DNA from 2 places in the Rhizobium sp. R86522 genome. Region 2 is predicted to be linked to the other one. Evidence: riboswitches for the same ligand, from Rfam matches in the RefSeq annotation. Region 2 holds a riboswitch; the other holds the start of a gene.
What was found. Region 2 has a riboswitch for thiamine pyrophosphate ahead of thiB (thiamine ABC transporter substrate binding subunit). Riboswitches for the same ligand answer to the same signal wherever they lie in the genome.
Positions count from the first base shown of each region.

Region 1 (6,920 bases), 600 kb from region 2:
CGTTGTAGGGGCTTTGGCCCGATTGCAGCACGAACCAGCCGATCGTGCCGGACATGACCATCGCAAAGGTCATGTCTAAGATTCCGCGCTTCGTAACATGGTTCATGGTCGATCTCCGAGTTTTCCGCAGTCTATGCCTGGAAAGTCGGGATTTCCTTTGCGCAGATTAGGTGTAGTCTCGCATCTGCGGAATTATGCGCAGGAGATCGGCGATGAATCCTAATTTTCCTCAAGTGTTGGATACGGCAGACCGCAAAATCGTTGACGCCCTCGCGCACGATGCTCGGCTGTCGCTGAAAGAACTGGCAGCACGCGCCGGTCTTTCGTCACCCGCCTGTTCCGAGCGTCTGCGCCGTCTGGAAGAGCGTGGCGTTCTCTTGGGCTATGCCGCAGACGTGTCTCTCGATGCTCTCGGCTATCCGTTGCAGGCCATCATGCGCGTGCGTCCGCTGCCGGGCATGCTGCATATCGTCGAGAAGATCATTCTGGAAACGCCAGAGATCATCGAGTGTGACAAGATTACCGGTGACGACTGCTTTGTGTGCCGCGTGGCCGTCCGCAACATGGCCGATCTCGACCGGGTCCACGACCGGATCACCGAGAAGGCGCAGACCAATACCGCAATGGTCAAGTCCACGCCCCTCAAGCGGCGTCTGCCGCCGGTCCTGTGATACGCACTAGAAATCAGCCATCGGCGACAAGATGCTGGGAGTCGGGATGTCGGATGGCTGAAGCCCGCTGACCATCAGGGCGCACGACCCGTCATACGGTCTGGCGCTCCCGCTCCATTCGAGACGGTCGGTCGGGAAGAATACCTCGATGCGGTCGTGCGGAACACTCAATGCGCCGCGGATCTCTGACATCGACGGTATCTGGCGGGCGACGATATCGAGCATTTGCAATGTGCCGCGACGGAGCTTCCAGGCAAGGATGGCGTCGAAGCCGGGTAAGTAGCTGAGCCTGATCTCCGGGGTGAGGGCGGCATTGAGCAGAAACATTTCGGACTGGCGCACAACGGAAAGCTGACGAGCGACAGGCTCCCGATCGGCGAGGATCCTCAAGACAAGCGTAACATCGTCCTGGTTTTCCAAGTCGATTTCCCGCGCCTCGGCGTCCGCAGGCACCGTTTGTGTGACCTCGCCGCAGAAGCAGAATTGCGGCACAACTCGAAAACGATAGTCGTGATAGAGTTCCGGCTTGTCGGTTAGAAGAAAGCCGGCCTCGAAACCCTGTTTGTCGACCCAGGCAAAGGCGCGCTGCATCAGATCGCGATAGAGCCCTTGTCCACGAAACGCAGGGCGAACGGCACCCGATTGAAACCCAGCCGCCTTGACGACACGCCCTTTTATGAGAAGCGGCATGGAAAACACCGAGAAATTGGCAACACAACGGCCAGTGGCGTCGAAATAGCCAAAGGGCATCGAAGATGGATCCGGCCCGCCGAAGCGGCTCTGCAGCCCGATATCGATGCCGAACACGTACTGCAGCAGGTCCGCGAGCGCTCGGAAGGCGTTCGGATCTTCGAAATAGCCTTCCCTGAGCGTCAGCGTTTCCAGCATTGGATTCCTACACCCCCGTCGATCCGAACCCGCCGGCACCACGCGCCGTGTCGCTCGTCTCGGTCACCTCGGCCACGCGCACCTGCGTCACCGGTGCGATCACCATCTGGGCGATGCGCATGCCGCGGGTGATGACGAAATTCTCCTGGCCGAGATTGATCAGCAGCACCTTCACCTCGCCGCGATAGTCGCTGTCGATGGTGCCGGGTGTGTTGAGGCATGTCACACCGTTCTTGAAGGCGAGACCCGAGCGTGGGCGGATCTGGGCTTCGAAACCTTCAGGGATTTCCATGATGAAGCCGGTGGGCACCAGCGCCCGCGCGCCCGGGGCAAGCATCAGCGACTCTCCATCGGACACCGCTGCCCTCAGATCCATTCCCGCCGCTCCTGCCGTTTCATAGGCGGGCAGATCAAGCCCTTGCCCATGCGGCAGACGCTTGAGGTTGAGCACGGGGCCGAGGATGTCGGTGCGGATGGCAGCCATGGCGAGATTCCTTTGTTTGTCGCGCTCAATTGCATATTGGCCGTCGAAACGCTAGATAACCGCCCGACCAGAAGGACTCCTGAGATATGGCTGAAACGCTCGCCGAGGCGGTCTCCCGCCGCCGCACCTTTGCTATTATCGCGCACCCGGATGCGGGTAAGACGACGCTGACCGAAAAGCTGCTGTTGTTCGGCGGCGCCATTCAGCTTGCCGGTGAAGTCAAGGCGAAGAAGGATCGCATCCAGACCCGGTCGGACTGGATGAAGATCGAACGCGAGCGCGGCATTTCGGTCGTGACCTCGGTCATGACCTTCGAATATGAAGGCCATGTCTTCAACATTCTCGATACGCCTGGCCACGAAGACTTCGCCGACGACACCTATCGCACGCTGACGGCAGTCGACGCCGCCGTCATGGTCATCGACGCCGCCAAGGGTATCGAGCCGCGGACCTTGAAGCTGTTCGAGGTCTGCCGCATGCGCGACATTCCGATCATCACCTTCATCAACAAGATGGACCGCGAAAGCCGCGACCCCTTCGAGATCCTCGACGAGGTCGAAGAGAAGCTGGCGCTGGACACGGCACCGATCACCTGGCCCGTCGGCCGTTCCAAGACCTTCTGCGGCTCCTATAATCTGGCCAACAACACCTATCGGGGCGGCGATGCCCAGGTCGAGCCGCTCAAGGTCAACGGTCCGCAGAGCGTGGCGGAGAACCTGCCCGAAAACGAGCGCCAGACCTTCATCGACGAGCTCGAACTTGCCCGCGAAGCCTGCCGGCCCTTCGATCGCCAGAGCTTCCTCGAAGGCCACATGACGCCAGTCTTCTTCGGCTCGGCACTGCGCAACTTCGGTGTCCGCGACCTCATTAATGCGCTGGGTGCCTATGCGCCCCCGCCGCGCGACCAGGTGGCTGACACCCGCACGGTGCATGCCGCCGAAGACAAGATGACCGCCTTCGTTTTCAAGATCCAGGCCAACATGGACCCGAACCACCGCGACCGCATCGCTTTTGCCCGCATCTGCTCCGGCAAGCTCGAGCGCGGCATGAAGGCGCGCCTGGCCCGCACCGGCAAGCAGATGGGCCTGACGGCGCCGCAGTTCTTCTTCGCCTCGCAGCGTCAGCTGGCGGATACGGCCTATGCCGGTGACGTCGTCGGCATCCCGAACCACGGCACGCTGCGAATCGGCGACACGCTGACCGAAGGCGAAAACCTCGTCTTCCAGGGCGTGCCGAACTTCTCGCCGGAAATCCTGCGCCGTGTGCGTCTGGAAGATGCGATGAAGGCGAAGAAGCTGAAGGAAGCCCTGCAGCAGATGGCGGAAGAGGGCGTCGTGCAGCTCTTCTCGCCCGAAGACGGCTCGCCGGCCATCGTCGGCGTCGTCGGTGCACTGCAGCTCGACGTCCTGAAGGAGCGACTGCAGGGCGAATACGGCCTGCCGGTGTCCTTCGAAATGTCGCGCTTCTCCGTCTGCCGCTGGATCTCGGCCGAGAATAAGGACGATCTGGAAAAGTTCATGACCCAGCGCCGTGGCGATATCTGCCGGGATCTCGACGGCGACCCGGTCTTCATGGCGCAGGACCAGTTCTCGCTGCGCTACGAGTCCGAACGTTACCCCGCGATAAAGATGGTCGCCATCAAGGAGTATCACGTCGCCAAGGCGGCGTGAGTTTGGTCGAGGGCGGTGACGGAATTCCCGTCGCCGCCGGGTCGGCTTATTCTGCCGCCTTGATCCTCAGTCCCCGGGACGCGTCGAACTCCACCCTAAGTTTCTCATAACTCGCAATCGTCGGATGGGACGTCTCCAGCGGATGCGCGTGCGTCGCCGTGATCACGGCGACATCTGCCCCTGCCGCTTCTCCGGCTCTGACGCCTGCCAGCACATCCTCAAACACCAGGCAGCGCGATGCAGCGAAACCGAGCCGCTCTGCACCGAGCCGGTAGCCGGCCGGATCAGGCTTGCCGATCTTCACGTCTTCCGCCGTCACGATCTGCAGCGGCTGTGGCAGGCCGGCGGCCCCGATACGGGCGCGGGCAAGGGCTGATGGAGCCGAGGTCACGATCGCCCAGCGTTCGGCGGGCAAGCTTTTCAGAAAGTCGATGGCGCCGGGGATCGGCGTGATACCGTCGAGATCCTCGATCTCGCCGCGCTCCACCTCGAGCGCTTCCTTCACCACATCGATGCCGGGCAGGTTCAGGGCGCGGATGGTGTCGATCCCGCGCTTGCCATGCATGGTCGGCAGGAAGGTTTCGAGATCCAGACCGTGCTTCAGTGCCCAGAGGCTCCAGACGCGCTCGGCAGCGGCGATCGAATTGAGCAGCGTTCCGTCCATGTCGAAGAGAAAGCCATCATAGGAGCGGTCGAAAAGGCGGTCTGGCGCGTGATGCAAGGCAATCTCCTCGGGTCGGTTGGATATCCCGGCCTCCCTAGCGGCTCTGGTCCTCCGCTGCAAACGCTGAATGGGAATGACGAGAGACCCAGGTGACAGGAACGATGCTGTGGCATAGTCTGGCGCCTGAGAGACAGGGGCGTCTGGCGCAAGCCGGGCTGAGAAGCACCCTTTGAACCTGAACCAGATCATGCTGGCGGAGGGAGTCGCTCGGGTGTCGCGCCAGATATATCCGCGCTGTGCCCGCTGCGTCTCCGCCGCCTTGGGAGACGCAGACATGAGATCATCCATCATCCGCAACGTGCTGACCATCGCCGGCTCCGACCCTTCCGGTGGGGCGGGCATCCAGGCCGATCTCAAGGCCTTTTCGGCCCGCGGTTGCTACGGAATGGCGGTCGTCACGGCTCTGACGGCGCAGAACACGACGGGCGTCTCGGCCGTCGTGCCGCTCGATCCCGGTTTTGTCGCCGAGCAGATCCGCATGGTCTTTGCCGATGTCAGGGTCGATGCGGTGAAGATCGGCATGATCGCCAATGCTGGCATTGCCTCGGCCGTCGCCGAAGCACTGAAAGCCTATCGCGGCATCCCTGTTGTTCTCGATCCCGTCATGATCGCTAAGGGCGGTGCATCGCTGCTTGATCCGGATGCGGTCGCGGCCTTGACGGAGGACTTGTTGCCGCTCGCGACGCTCCTGACGCCGAACCTGCCGGAGGCTGCAGCCCTGCTCGGTGATCCCGAGGCTTTCGACCGCCGCATCATGGAATCCCGGGCCATCAGGCTGACAGCACTCGGACCCCGGGCAGTGTTGCTCAAGGGTGGCCATCTGGCAGGTCCGGAAAGCCCGGATGTGCTGGTTGCGGATGGCCAGGTGACCTGGTTCGAGGCGGAACGGATCCTAACGCGCAATACGCATGGCACTGGCTGTTCTCTGTCGAGCGCGCTCGCTGCCGAATTGGCAAAGGGGCTGGAGCCACAGGAGGCCGTGCGTGTTGCCAAGGCCTGGCTGGCGGAGGCTGTTCGGCGTTCCGATGCGCTGACCGTTGGTTCAGGACATGGGCCGGTGCATCATTTCCACGCGCTCTGGCCGGCGCCTGCACAGACTTGATCTCTGAGGCGGTGTATGCAGACAAAAAAGAAAACCCGGCGCTGGAGACGCCGGGTGGAAGTGAACTTGACTGCGTGGGGTTAATGATCGGCCTTGATAAAGGTTCCGTTCTGCAGCTCCTTCATCGCCTGCATAAGTTCTTCCCGCGTGTTCATGACGATCGGACCATGCCAGGCGACCGGCTCCTTGATCGGCTTGCCTGTGACCAGCAGGAAGCGGATGCCCTGTTCGCCGGCCTGAACGGTGATCTCGTCGCCGGTGTCGAAAACGACAAGCGTCCGGTTGCCGGAGAGGTCGCGGATATTCAGCTCCTCGCCCATGTATTCCTTCTCGACCTTGACGCCGAAGGGCTTCGACGCATCCCGGAACGAGCCGGAGCCTGCAAAAATATAGGCGAATGCCGAGCGATAGGTGTCGACCGGGAAGGTCTTGCGCTTGCCCGGCGGCACGGAGATGTCGAGATAGACGGGTTCAGCGGCGATGCCGTCTACCGGGCCGCTCTTGCCCCAGAAGTCGCCACAGATGACGCGAACCGACGTGCCGTCATCATCGATGACCACAGGGATCTCAGGTGATTTGATGTCCTGATAGCGCGGCTTGGTCATCTTCAGCGACGAGGGCAGGTTGGCCCAGAGCTGGAAGCCGTGCATGCGGCCGGCGAAATCGCCCTTCGGCATTTCCTGATGCAGGATGCCGCTGCCGGCGGTCATCCATTGCAGGTCGCCCGCGCCTAGCATGCCCTGATTGCCCAGGCTGTCGCCATGCTCGACGGTGCCGGCCAGCACATAGGTGATCGTCTCGATGCCGCGATGCGGATGCCAAGGGAACCCGCGGAGGTAGTCCATCGGCTCGTCGTTGCGGAAGTCGTCCATCATCAGGAAGGGGTCGGTCATCGAGGGATCGCCGAAGCCGAAGACGCGGTGCAGCTTGACGCCGGCGCCTTCCATGGTCGGCGTGGCGCGGCTCTCATGCTTGACAGGGCGAATGGACATTGGCGGACCTCCTCGGGGAACGGGCTCGTTGCTTGGGAAGCAATATAGGCGAGAGAACCATGGCACGCAGGCCTGCCGGGCAGAACGCAGTGTTCACTTTTGTGCCAGTCGACAGCAGGAAGAATGTTGCACTGCCCGACAAAATTTTGTCATGAAGGATGCGATGTTTGCAAATCATTAGTCTATCGGGCGAAGACTACCGAAGATTTGCAGTCGGTCGATGGACCTGGGGCAGAATTCATATGTGTCGTTGGGCAGCTTACCGTGGTGTTCCGATCTTCCTCGAGGAGCTGGTGACCTCGCCTGCGCATTCCCTTATCGAGCAATCGCATTGCGCAACCCGCGCCAAGACCGCCACCAACGGCGATGGCTTCGGTCTCGCCTGGTAT
Region 1 covers NZ_JAXHBX010000001.1:3,451,473-3,458,392, reverse strand. The annotation lists gene SJY08_RS16725 (DMT family transporter) at 1-106, opposite strand, end outside; gene SJY08_RS16720 (Lrp/AsnC family transcriptional regulator) at 213-671, shown strand; gene SJY08_RS16715 (GNAT family N-acetyltransferase) at 678-1,601, opposite strand; gene dut (dUTP diphosphatase) at 1,567-2,043, opposite strand; gene SJY08_RS16705 (peptide chain release factor 3) at 2,130-3,713, shown strand; gene SJY08_RS16700 (HAD-IA family hydrolase) at 3,760-4,434, opposite strand; TPP riboswitch at 4,560-4,656, shown strand; gene thiD (bifunctional hydroxymethylpyrimidine kinase/phosphomethylpyrimidine kinase) at 4,724-5,539, shown strand; gene SJY08_RS16690 (pirin family protein) at 5,620-6,531, opposite strand; gene SJY08_RS16685 (class II glutamine amidotransferase) at 6,774-6,920, shown strand, end outside.
Region 1: linked by a shared signal. The riboswitch ahead of thiD (bifunctional hydroxymethylpyrimidine kinase/phosphomethylpyrimidine kinase) and the one ahead of thiB (thiamine ABC transporter substrate binding subunit) in region 2 are both predicted to bind thiamine pyrophosphate.

Region 2 (6,920 bases):
GCGGCTATTCCGACATGCTCGCCCAGCGCAAGGGCGTCGAGGACGAACGCAAACGCGTTGAAAAGGCCGAAAAAGCCAAGGCGCAGGAAGCCTCGGGCGGCAAGTCCGCCGATGGCGGATCGAAGGGCAAGGGCAAGCTTTCCTTCAAGCAGAAATTCGCGCTCGAAAATCTGCCGAAGGAAATGGAAAAGGCCGAGAAGGAGATCACCGCGCGCGAAGCCAGGATGGCCGATCCCAACCTCTTCACCAAGGACCCGGCGACGTTCAACAAGCTCGCCGCCGAAATGGAAAAGCTGCGTACCGACATCACGCGCATGGAAGAGGAATGGCTGGAGCTCGAAATGCTGCGTGAAGAACTGGAGGGCTGAGGCTCTCCGGCTTTCGGCTTCAGGCCCGCGTCTCTCCTGATCTCTCCAGATGCAACGCCCGCGCACCGGTGGCAGTGGCGAAAGCCATGGAACGTCCCAGGTAGATCAGGGTCGTCCCCGCAAGTTCCGTCGACAGGATGTTCATGAGCCGGCTCTCGGTTTCCGGCTCCAAACCTTCCAGCACATCATGCAAGACCAGCCAGCGCGGCTTTCTGAGCAGGATATTGGCAAAGGACAGCGCCATCTGCTGGTCCTTGTCCAGGATTCGCTCCCACCGGGCTCGCTCGTCGAGACGGCCGGCCAACTCGGCCAGTCCCACGAGCTGAAGCACGCCCGTCATGTCTGCATCGGTGAAACGCGCCGAGGCGACGGGATAGGCGAGCAGGCTGCGCAGCCTGCCCTCCGGCAGATAACCCGATTGCGGCACGAAGATGATGTCCGACTCGGCCGGAAGGGCGATCCTACCTTTGCCGAAGGGCCAGAGCCCGGCCATGGCATGGAACAATAGCTTGCGATTAACGCCCTGATCGCCATTGATCATCACGCGGTCCCCCGCCGCGATGATCACCGCGCGCTCACGAAAACGAAACGCCGCTTCGGAGCCTTCTGCGGTGACACGGGTGCGGATTTCCAGGTCTTCCAGTCTGAGCGTGCCATCCTCGCTGCGCGTCAGCTCCACTTCACCGGCGCCGTTCTGTCTGTCGCCCATGCTGGTCAAGGCGGCGCGAAACACCGTCACCCGCATCAGCGCCGCCCGCCAGTCGGCGATGGCCCCGAAATTGTCGACATACCAGCGAAGCGCCGAATAGACTTGCGTGAAGGCCGCGGCCGCCATCATCAGACCGCCGAACGTGATGGTGCCGGCGAAATAGGCGGGCGAGGCGATCAGGATCGGCACGATGATGGCAAGCCAGCCGAAGCCTCCTGTCACCCAGGTGAGATTGGTCAAGGCCAGAGCCAGGTGACGGATCGAGATGAGGACCCCGTCGAGCGACTGATGAATGTGGCGGCGTTCGGTCTCATCGCCATGCGCAAGCGCAATCGCCTCCAGGTTTTCATTGGCACGCATCAGCGAGAAACGCAGATCGGCCTCCCGGGCATAACGTTCGGCATTCAGGTTCGAAAGGCTGCGCCCGACCACCTGGCTGAGCAGCGATGCGAGAAGCGCGTAGATAAGCGCGCCCCAGACCATGTAGCCGGGGATCTGGAAACGGGTCTCACCGATCTGAAAGGTGAAGTCGCTGGAAAGACTCCACAGCACCCCGATAAAGCTGACCAGCAGGATCGTCGCATTGAACAACCCGATAGACAGAGACGTGGTCATTTCCGCGAGTTTGCGCGCATCCTCATGCAGGCGTTGATCGGGGTTGACCCCGAGCGGGCTCGACACGGAGAGCCGATAGGCCCGCGCACCATTCAACCACTGGTCGACGACATCGCGCGACAGGCCCTCGCGCATGGAAAGCGCGGTCATCTGGTTAAGCCAGGCCTGCACGACATTGAGCACCAGCAGGGCGCCCGCAATCATCGCGAAGTTGCGCAGTTCAAGAAGAAAGGCCGGCAGGTCACGCCGTTCCAATGCGTTGTAGAAGGGCGCGTTCCACTGGTTGAGAAGCACGGTGCCATAGGCAGTCGCCAGGATCACCACCACGAGCGCAAAGGCGAAGGCCAAGATGCGGTTGCGGACGGATGATCGCCAGAAGCTGTCGACGGCCATTCCGAGCTGCCGCCGGAGGCTGCCTTCGACCTCGGCGACAAACCCGTCCATTCCGAGCCCTTCATTCGACTGCGACTTCGCCATTCGCATCACGCAAAGATAATAAATGCCTTCCCCTTATCACGTGGCTATTGACGGTTTCCTGACAGTGAACGGCGCGACCCATCGCACGCCACACCTTGCACCCTGCACCCTTGCGCTCAGCTCGCCTGCGCGCTATCTCAGGCTTGCTCTAACGGGGTGCCTTGCGATCTCACGCGATCGGGAAGGCTGAGAGGCGTCATGCCAACCCGCGGAACCTGATCCGGTTAACACCGGCGGAGGGATTAGACGCGACGACATCAGGCGCCCTATCCCGACAGCAATGACACCAAGGAGGAGGGCGCGATGCGACCCAGTACTGTTTCCATGCTCATCGGCAGCGTCTCCGCTGCGATCCTCGGCTTTGTCTCCCCGGCACTGGCCGCCGGCAAGACGCTGACCGTCTACACCTATGAGAGCTTCGTCTCCGAATGGGGTCCCGGCCCAAAGGTCAAGGAAGCCTTCGAACAGACCTGCGACTGCACCGTCAACTTCGTCGGCGTCGCCGATGGCGTGGCGCTGCTGACCCGTCTCAAGCTCGAAGGCGAGACCTCGAAGGCCGATGTCGTGCTCGGTCTCGACACCAATCTCGTCGAGGAAGCCAAGCAGACCGGCCTCTTCGAAGCCCATGGCGTTGATGCCGCCAATGTTCAGGTGCCCGGCGGTTTCAGCAACGATGTCTTCCTGCCCTATGACTACGGCCATTTCGCCGTGATCTACGACACCGAGGTCATCAAGACCCCGCCGACGAGCCTGAAGGATCTCGTCGAGGGCGATCCGGCCCAAAAGATTGTCATCCAGGATCCGCGCACCTCGACGCCGGGTCTCGGCCTGCTGCTCTGGGTCAAGTCGGTCTATGGTGACCAGGCACCGGAAGCCTGGGCAAAGCTCAAGGATCGTGTCCTGACCGTCACGCCAGGCTGGTCGGAAGCCTATGGCCTGTTCACCAAGGGCGAGGCACCGATGGTCCTCTCCTACACCACCTCGCCGGCCTATCACATGGTCGCCGAAGAGACCGACCGCTATCAGGCGGCCGAGTTCTCCGAAGGGCATTATATCCAGATCGAGGTCGCAGGCCTTCTGAAGACGGCGCCGGAAAAGGAACTCGCCCGCCAGTTCCTCACCTTCATGCTGCAGCCCGGCTTCCAGGACACCATCCCCACCAACAACTGGATGATGCCGGTCGCTGCCACATCAGAGCCCCTGCCGGACGCCTTCGGCAAGCTCGTCCAGCCGAAGACCACCTTCCTGATGGACCCGGCCGAAGTTGCGGCCAACCGTCAGGCCTGGATCGACGAGTGGCTGAAGGCCATGACGCTGAAGTAACACCGGATGCTCCGACCGCTTCACCAGTCGAGACGTCAGAGGCTGCCCGCTCTCGCGGGCGGCCTTTTGGTTTTGCTGGCCGTGGCGGCTTTCGTCGGCATCGCCCTGACCGCACTGCTCGCCGGGAGAATGACCGTCGGCATTCTGCAGGCCTTCGGCGATCCCGTCGTCCGTTCGGTTCTGTCATTCACACTCTGGCAGGCCTTCCTGTCCACGCTCCTCTCCGTCGGTCTTGCCTTGCCTGTCGTCAGCGCGCTTGCTCGACAGCCGGCTTTCCCCGGACGGATCTGGCTGATCCGTCTGATGGCGGTTCCCATGGGTCTGCCGGTTCTGATCGGCGCACTGGGTCTGATCGGTATTTTCGGCCGCAACGGCATCGTCAACGATGCCTTGGGAGGCCTCGGTCTCTCGCAGCCCATCTCGGTCTACGGCCTGACCGGAATTCTGATTGCCCATGTCTTTTTCAACCTGCCGCTTGCCACACGACTGATGCTGTCTGCCCTGGAGCGCGTGCCGGCCGAATACTGGCGGATGTCGGCAAGCCTCGGCCTCTCGCCGATCGCCACCTTCCGCTTCATCGAGTGGCCTGTCCTGGCGCGCGTCATCCCGGGGGCCGCGGGGCTGATCTTCATGCTCTGCGTGACGAGCTTCACGCTGGTGCTGATCTTCGGCGGGGGGCCTGCTGCAACGACAATCGAGGTCGCCATCTACCAGGCTCTGCGCTTCGACTTCAATCCGGAGCGCGCCGTATCGCTGGCACTGCTGCAGATCACTGTCACCGGCGTGATCCTCATCGGCCTCAGCCTGCTGCCCGCAGCCTCCGACACCGGTGTCACAAGCGGGCGCCGTTTCCCTCGTTTCGATGGCCGACGCCCGCTCGTCCGTTTGATCGACGCGCTGCTGCTCTCGCTGGCCGGCCTCTTTCTCATCCTGCCGCTTGGCCAGGTCGTCGTCTCGGGACTACAGGCAGACCTCGCTCGGCTGATATCGCAATCGACGTTCCAGCAGGCGGCTCTGACAAGCCTGCTCGTAGCGCTCGTGTCAGGCATTACGGCGACACTGCTTGCCTTTGGCGCGGTCGCAGCAAGGACCGAAATCGACACGCAGCGAAACCGGAATGTCGGCAATCGCCTCATGTCGATCGCGCTTGCCTCGCTCTCATCGCTGGTTCTGCTTATCCCGACGAGCGTGCTTGCCACCGGCTGGTTTCTCGCGCTCCGATCGAGCGGTGAGGTCGCAAGCTTCGCGCCCTTGATCGTCGCCGGCATCAATGCCCTGATGGCCCTGCCGTTTGCCGTGCGCGTGCTGGAGCCGGCCTATCGCGAGCACCGTGCGCGCACGGGTCGTCTCGCTGAAAGCCTCGGCCTGTCCGTCGCTCAGCGTCTGCGCCGCGTCGACTGGCCGGAGCTGAAACGACCATTTCTGACCGCGCTCGCCTTTTCCATGGCACTTTCCTTGGGAGATCTCGGAGCAGTCGCCCTGTTCGGCTCGGAAAACATCATGACACTACCCGCCCTCATCTATGCGTCCATGGGAAGCTACCGCAGCACGGATGCTGACGGACTTGCCCTGTTGCTCGGAATGCTGTGTCTCCTCCTCGCGCTCCTCGGAGCGCCTGGAACGCGTCAGGCAAGTGAACGGGAGGCCCCCGATGCGCGATGAGACTTCGACGGCAATCCGCCTCGATGCGGTGCGGCTGACACTCGGCCAAAGCGAGTTTTTCTTCGATTTCGGTCTCGATGCCGGCAAGATCACGGCGATCGTCGGCCCATCAGGATCGGGCAAGTCGACCCTGCTCAACCTCGTCTCCGGCTTCGAGCAACCTGAGACCGGCCGGGTCGAAATCGCCGGTCGTGATGTGACGGATCTGGCGCCGGCGGAGCGTCCGGTCTCGCTGGTCTTCCAGGACAACAACCTCTTTGCCCATCTCGACCTGTTCACCAATATCGGCCTCGGCATCCATCCTGGCATGCGTTTAACCTCCGCGGACCGCAAGGTGATCTCCGCCGCTTTGGATCGCGTGGGCCTTGCAGGCTACGAGCGGCGGCTGCCGGGTTCTCTCTCGGGCGGAGAGCGGCAGCGGGCAGCCTTTGCCCGGGCGCTAGTCCGCAGCCGCCCGATCCTGCTCCTCGACGAGCCCTTCGCCGCATTGGATCCTGGTCTGCGAAGCGCAATGGTTGACCTTCTCGCCGAACTCCATGCTGAAACATCGGCCACCGTCCTGCTCGTCACCCACGATCCGCGTGACGTCATACGTTTGGCGGACCATGTCGTTTTTCTTGAAAACGGCCATGTCGTGGTGAATGCATCGAAGAGCGATTTTCTCGCGAGAACAGATGTCACAGCCGTGCGCGACTTCCTCGGCACGACGGCAATTGCACCCCAATCGCCTTAATTTGGTCGCCCGCGCCTGCCATGCGCGTTGGGAATAGTTGTTCCTGCGGCAAGACCATTGGTCATTTGCCTCGGCGTGACTATCTTCTGGAGCGAGTGGTGTTTTCGCACTATGTGAAATGCTGCCGGATCAGCAGAATGCGGATATCGGCTGAAGGCAATTGGATGCTGCACCCGGATGTTGCCAGGTTGGCGATCGTTCGGGAACAGGGTGAAGGGGCAGGATGCAGTTTTTAAGCCGGAACAGCGCGATAGCTGCAGAGACGAATCTGCGGCGCCGGCCTTTCAGGTTTGCGTCGAGTGTCGCCGTGATCGTCTCGGCGGGCCTCGTCCTATCCTCCTGCCAGTCGCTGTTCGAGCAGGCCTACGAGCCGTCCGTTGCGCCTTCCAGCAATCCACAGATCGTCGACGAAGTGCAGAAAGGCGATCCGCGCGCCCAGATGGGTGCCCGTGAACACCCGCGCATCGTCGCATCCTATGGCGGCGAATACTCCGACGCCAAGACAGAACGCCTCGTCGCCCGCATCGCCGGTGCCCTGACGGCGGTTTCGGAAAACCCGAACCAGTCCTATCGCATCACCATCCTGAACTCGCCGGCGATCAACGCCTTTGCGCTGCCGGGCGGCTATCTCTACGTGACACGCGGCCTCCTGGCGCTCGCTAATGACGCCTCGGAAGTGGCAGCCGTTCTCAGCCATGAAATGGCGCATGTGACCGCGAACCACGGCATCGAACGCCAGCGTCGCGAAGAGGCGGAAGTGATTGCGAGCCGCGTCGTCGCCGAGGTTCTGTCGAGCGATCTCGCCGGCAAGCAGGCGCTGGCCCGCGGCAAGCTGCGCCTTGCCGCCTTCTCGCGCCAGCAGGAGCTGCAGGCCGACGTCATCGGCGTGCGCACGCTGGGTGAAGCCGGCTATGATCCCTATGCCGCCGCCCGTTTCCTCGATTCCATGGCCCGCTACAGCCAGTTCAGCTCGGTCGATCCCGATGCCGACCAGAGTCTGGACTTCCTCTCGAGCCATCCGAACGCGCCGCAG
Region 2 covers NZ_JAXHBX010000001.1:4,048,825-4,055,744, reverse strand. The annotation lists gene SJY08_RS19615 (ABC-F family ATP-binding cassette domain-containing protein) at 1-368, shown strand, start outside; gene SJY08_RS19610 (ABC transporter ATP-binding protein/permease) at 388-2,136, opposite strand; TPP riboswitch at 2,312-2,428, shown strand; gene thiB (thiamine ABC transporter substrate binding subunit) at 2,494-3,492, shown strand; gene SJY08_RS19600 (thiamine/thiamine pyrophosphate ABC transporter permease ThiP) at 3,499-5,154, shown strand; gene thiQ (thiamine ABC transporter ATP-binding protein) at 5,144-5,887, shown strand; gene SJY08_RS19590 (M48 family metalloprotease) at 6,111-6,920, shown strand, end outside.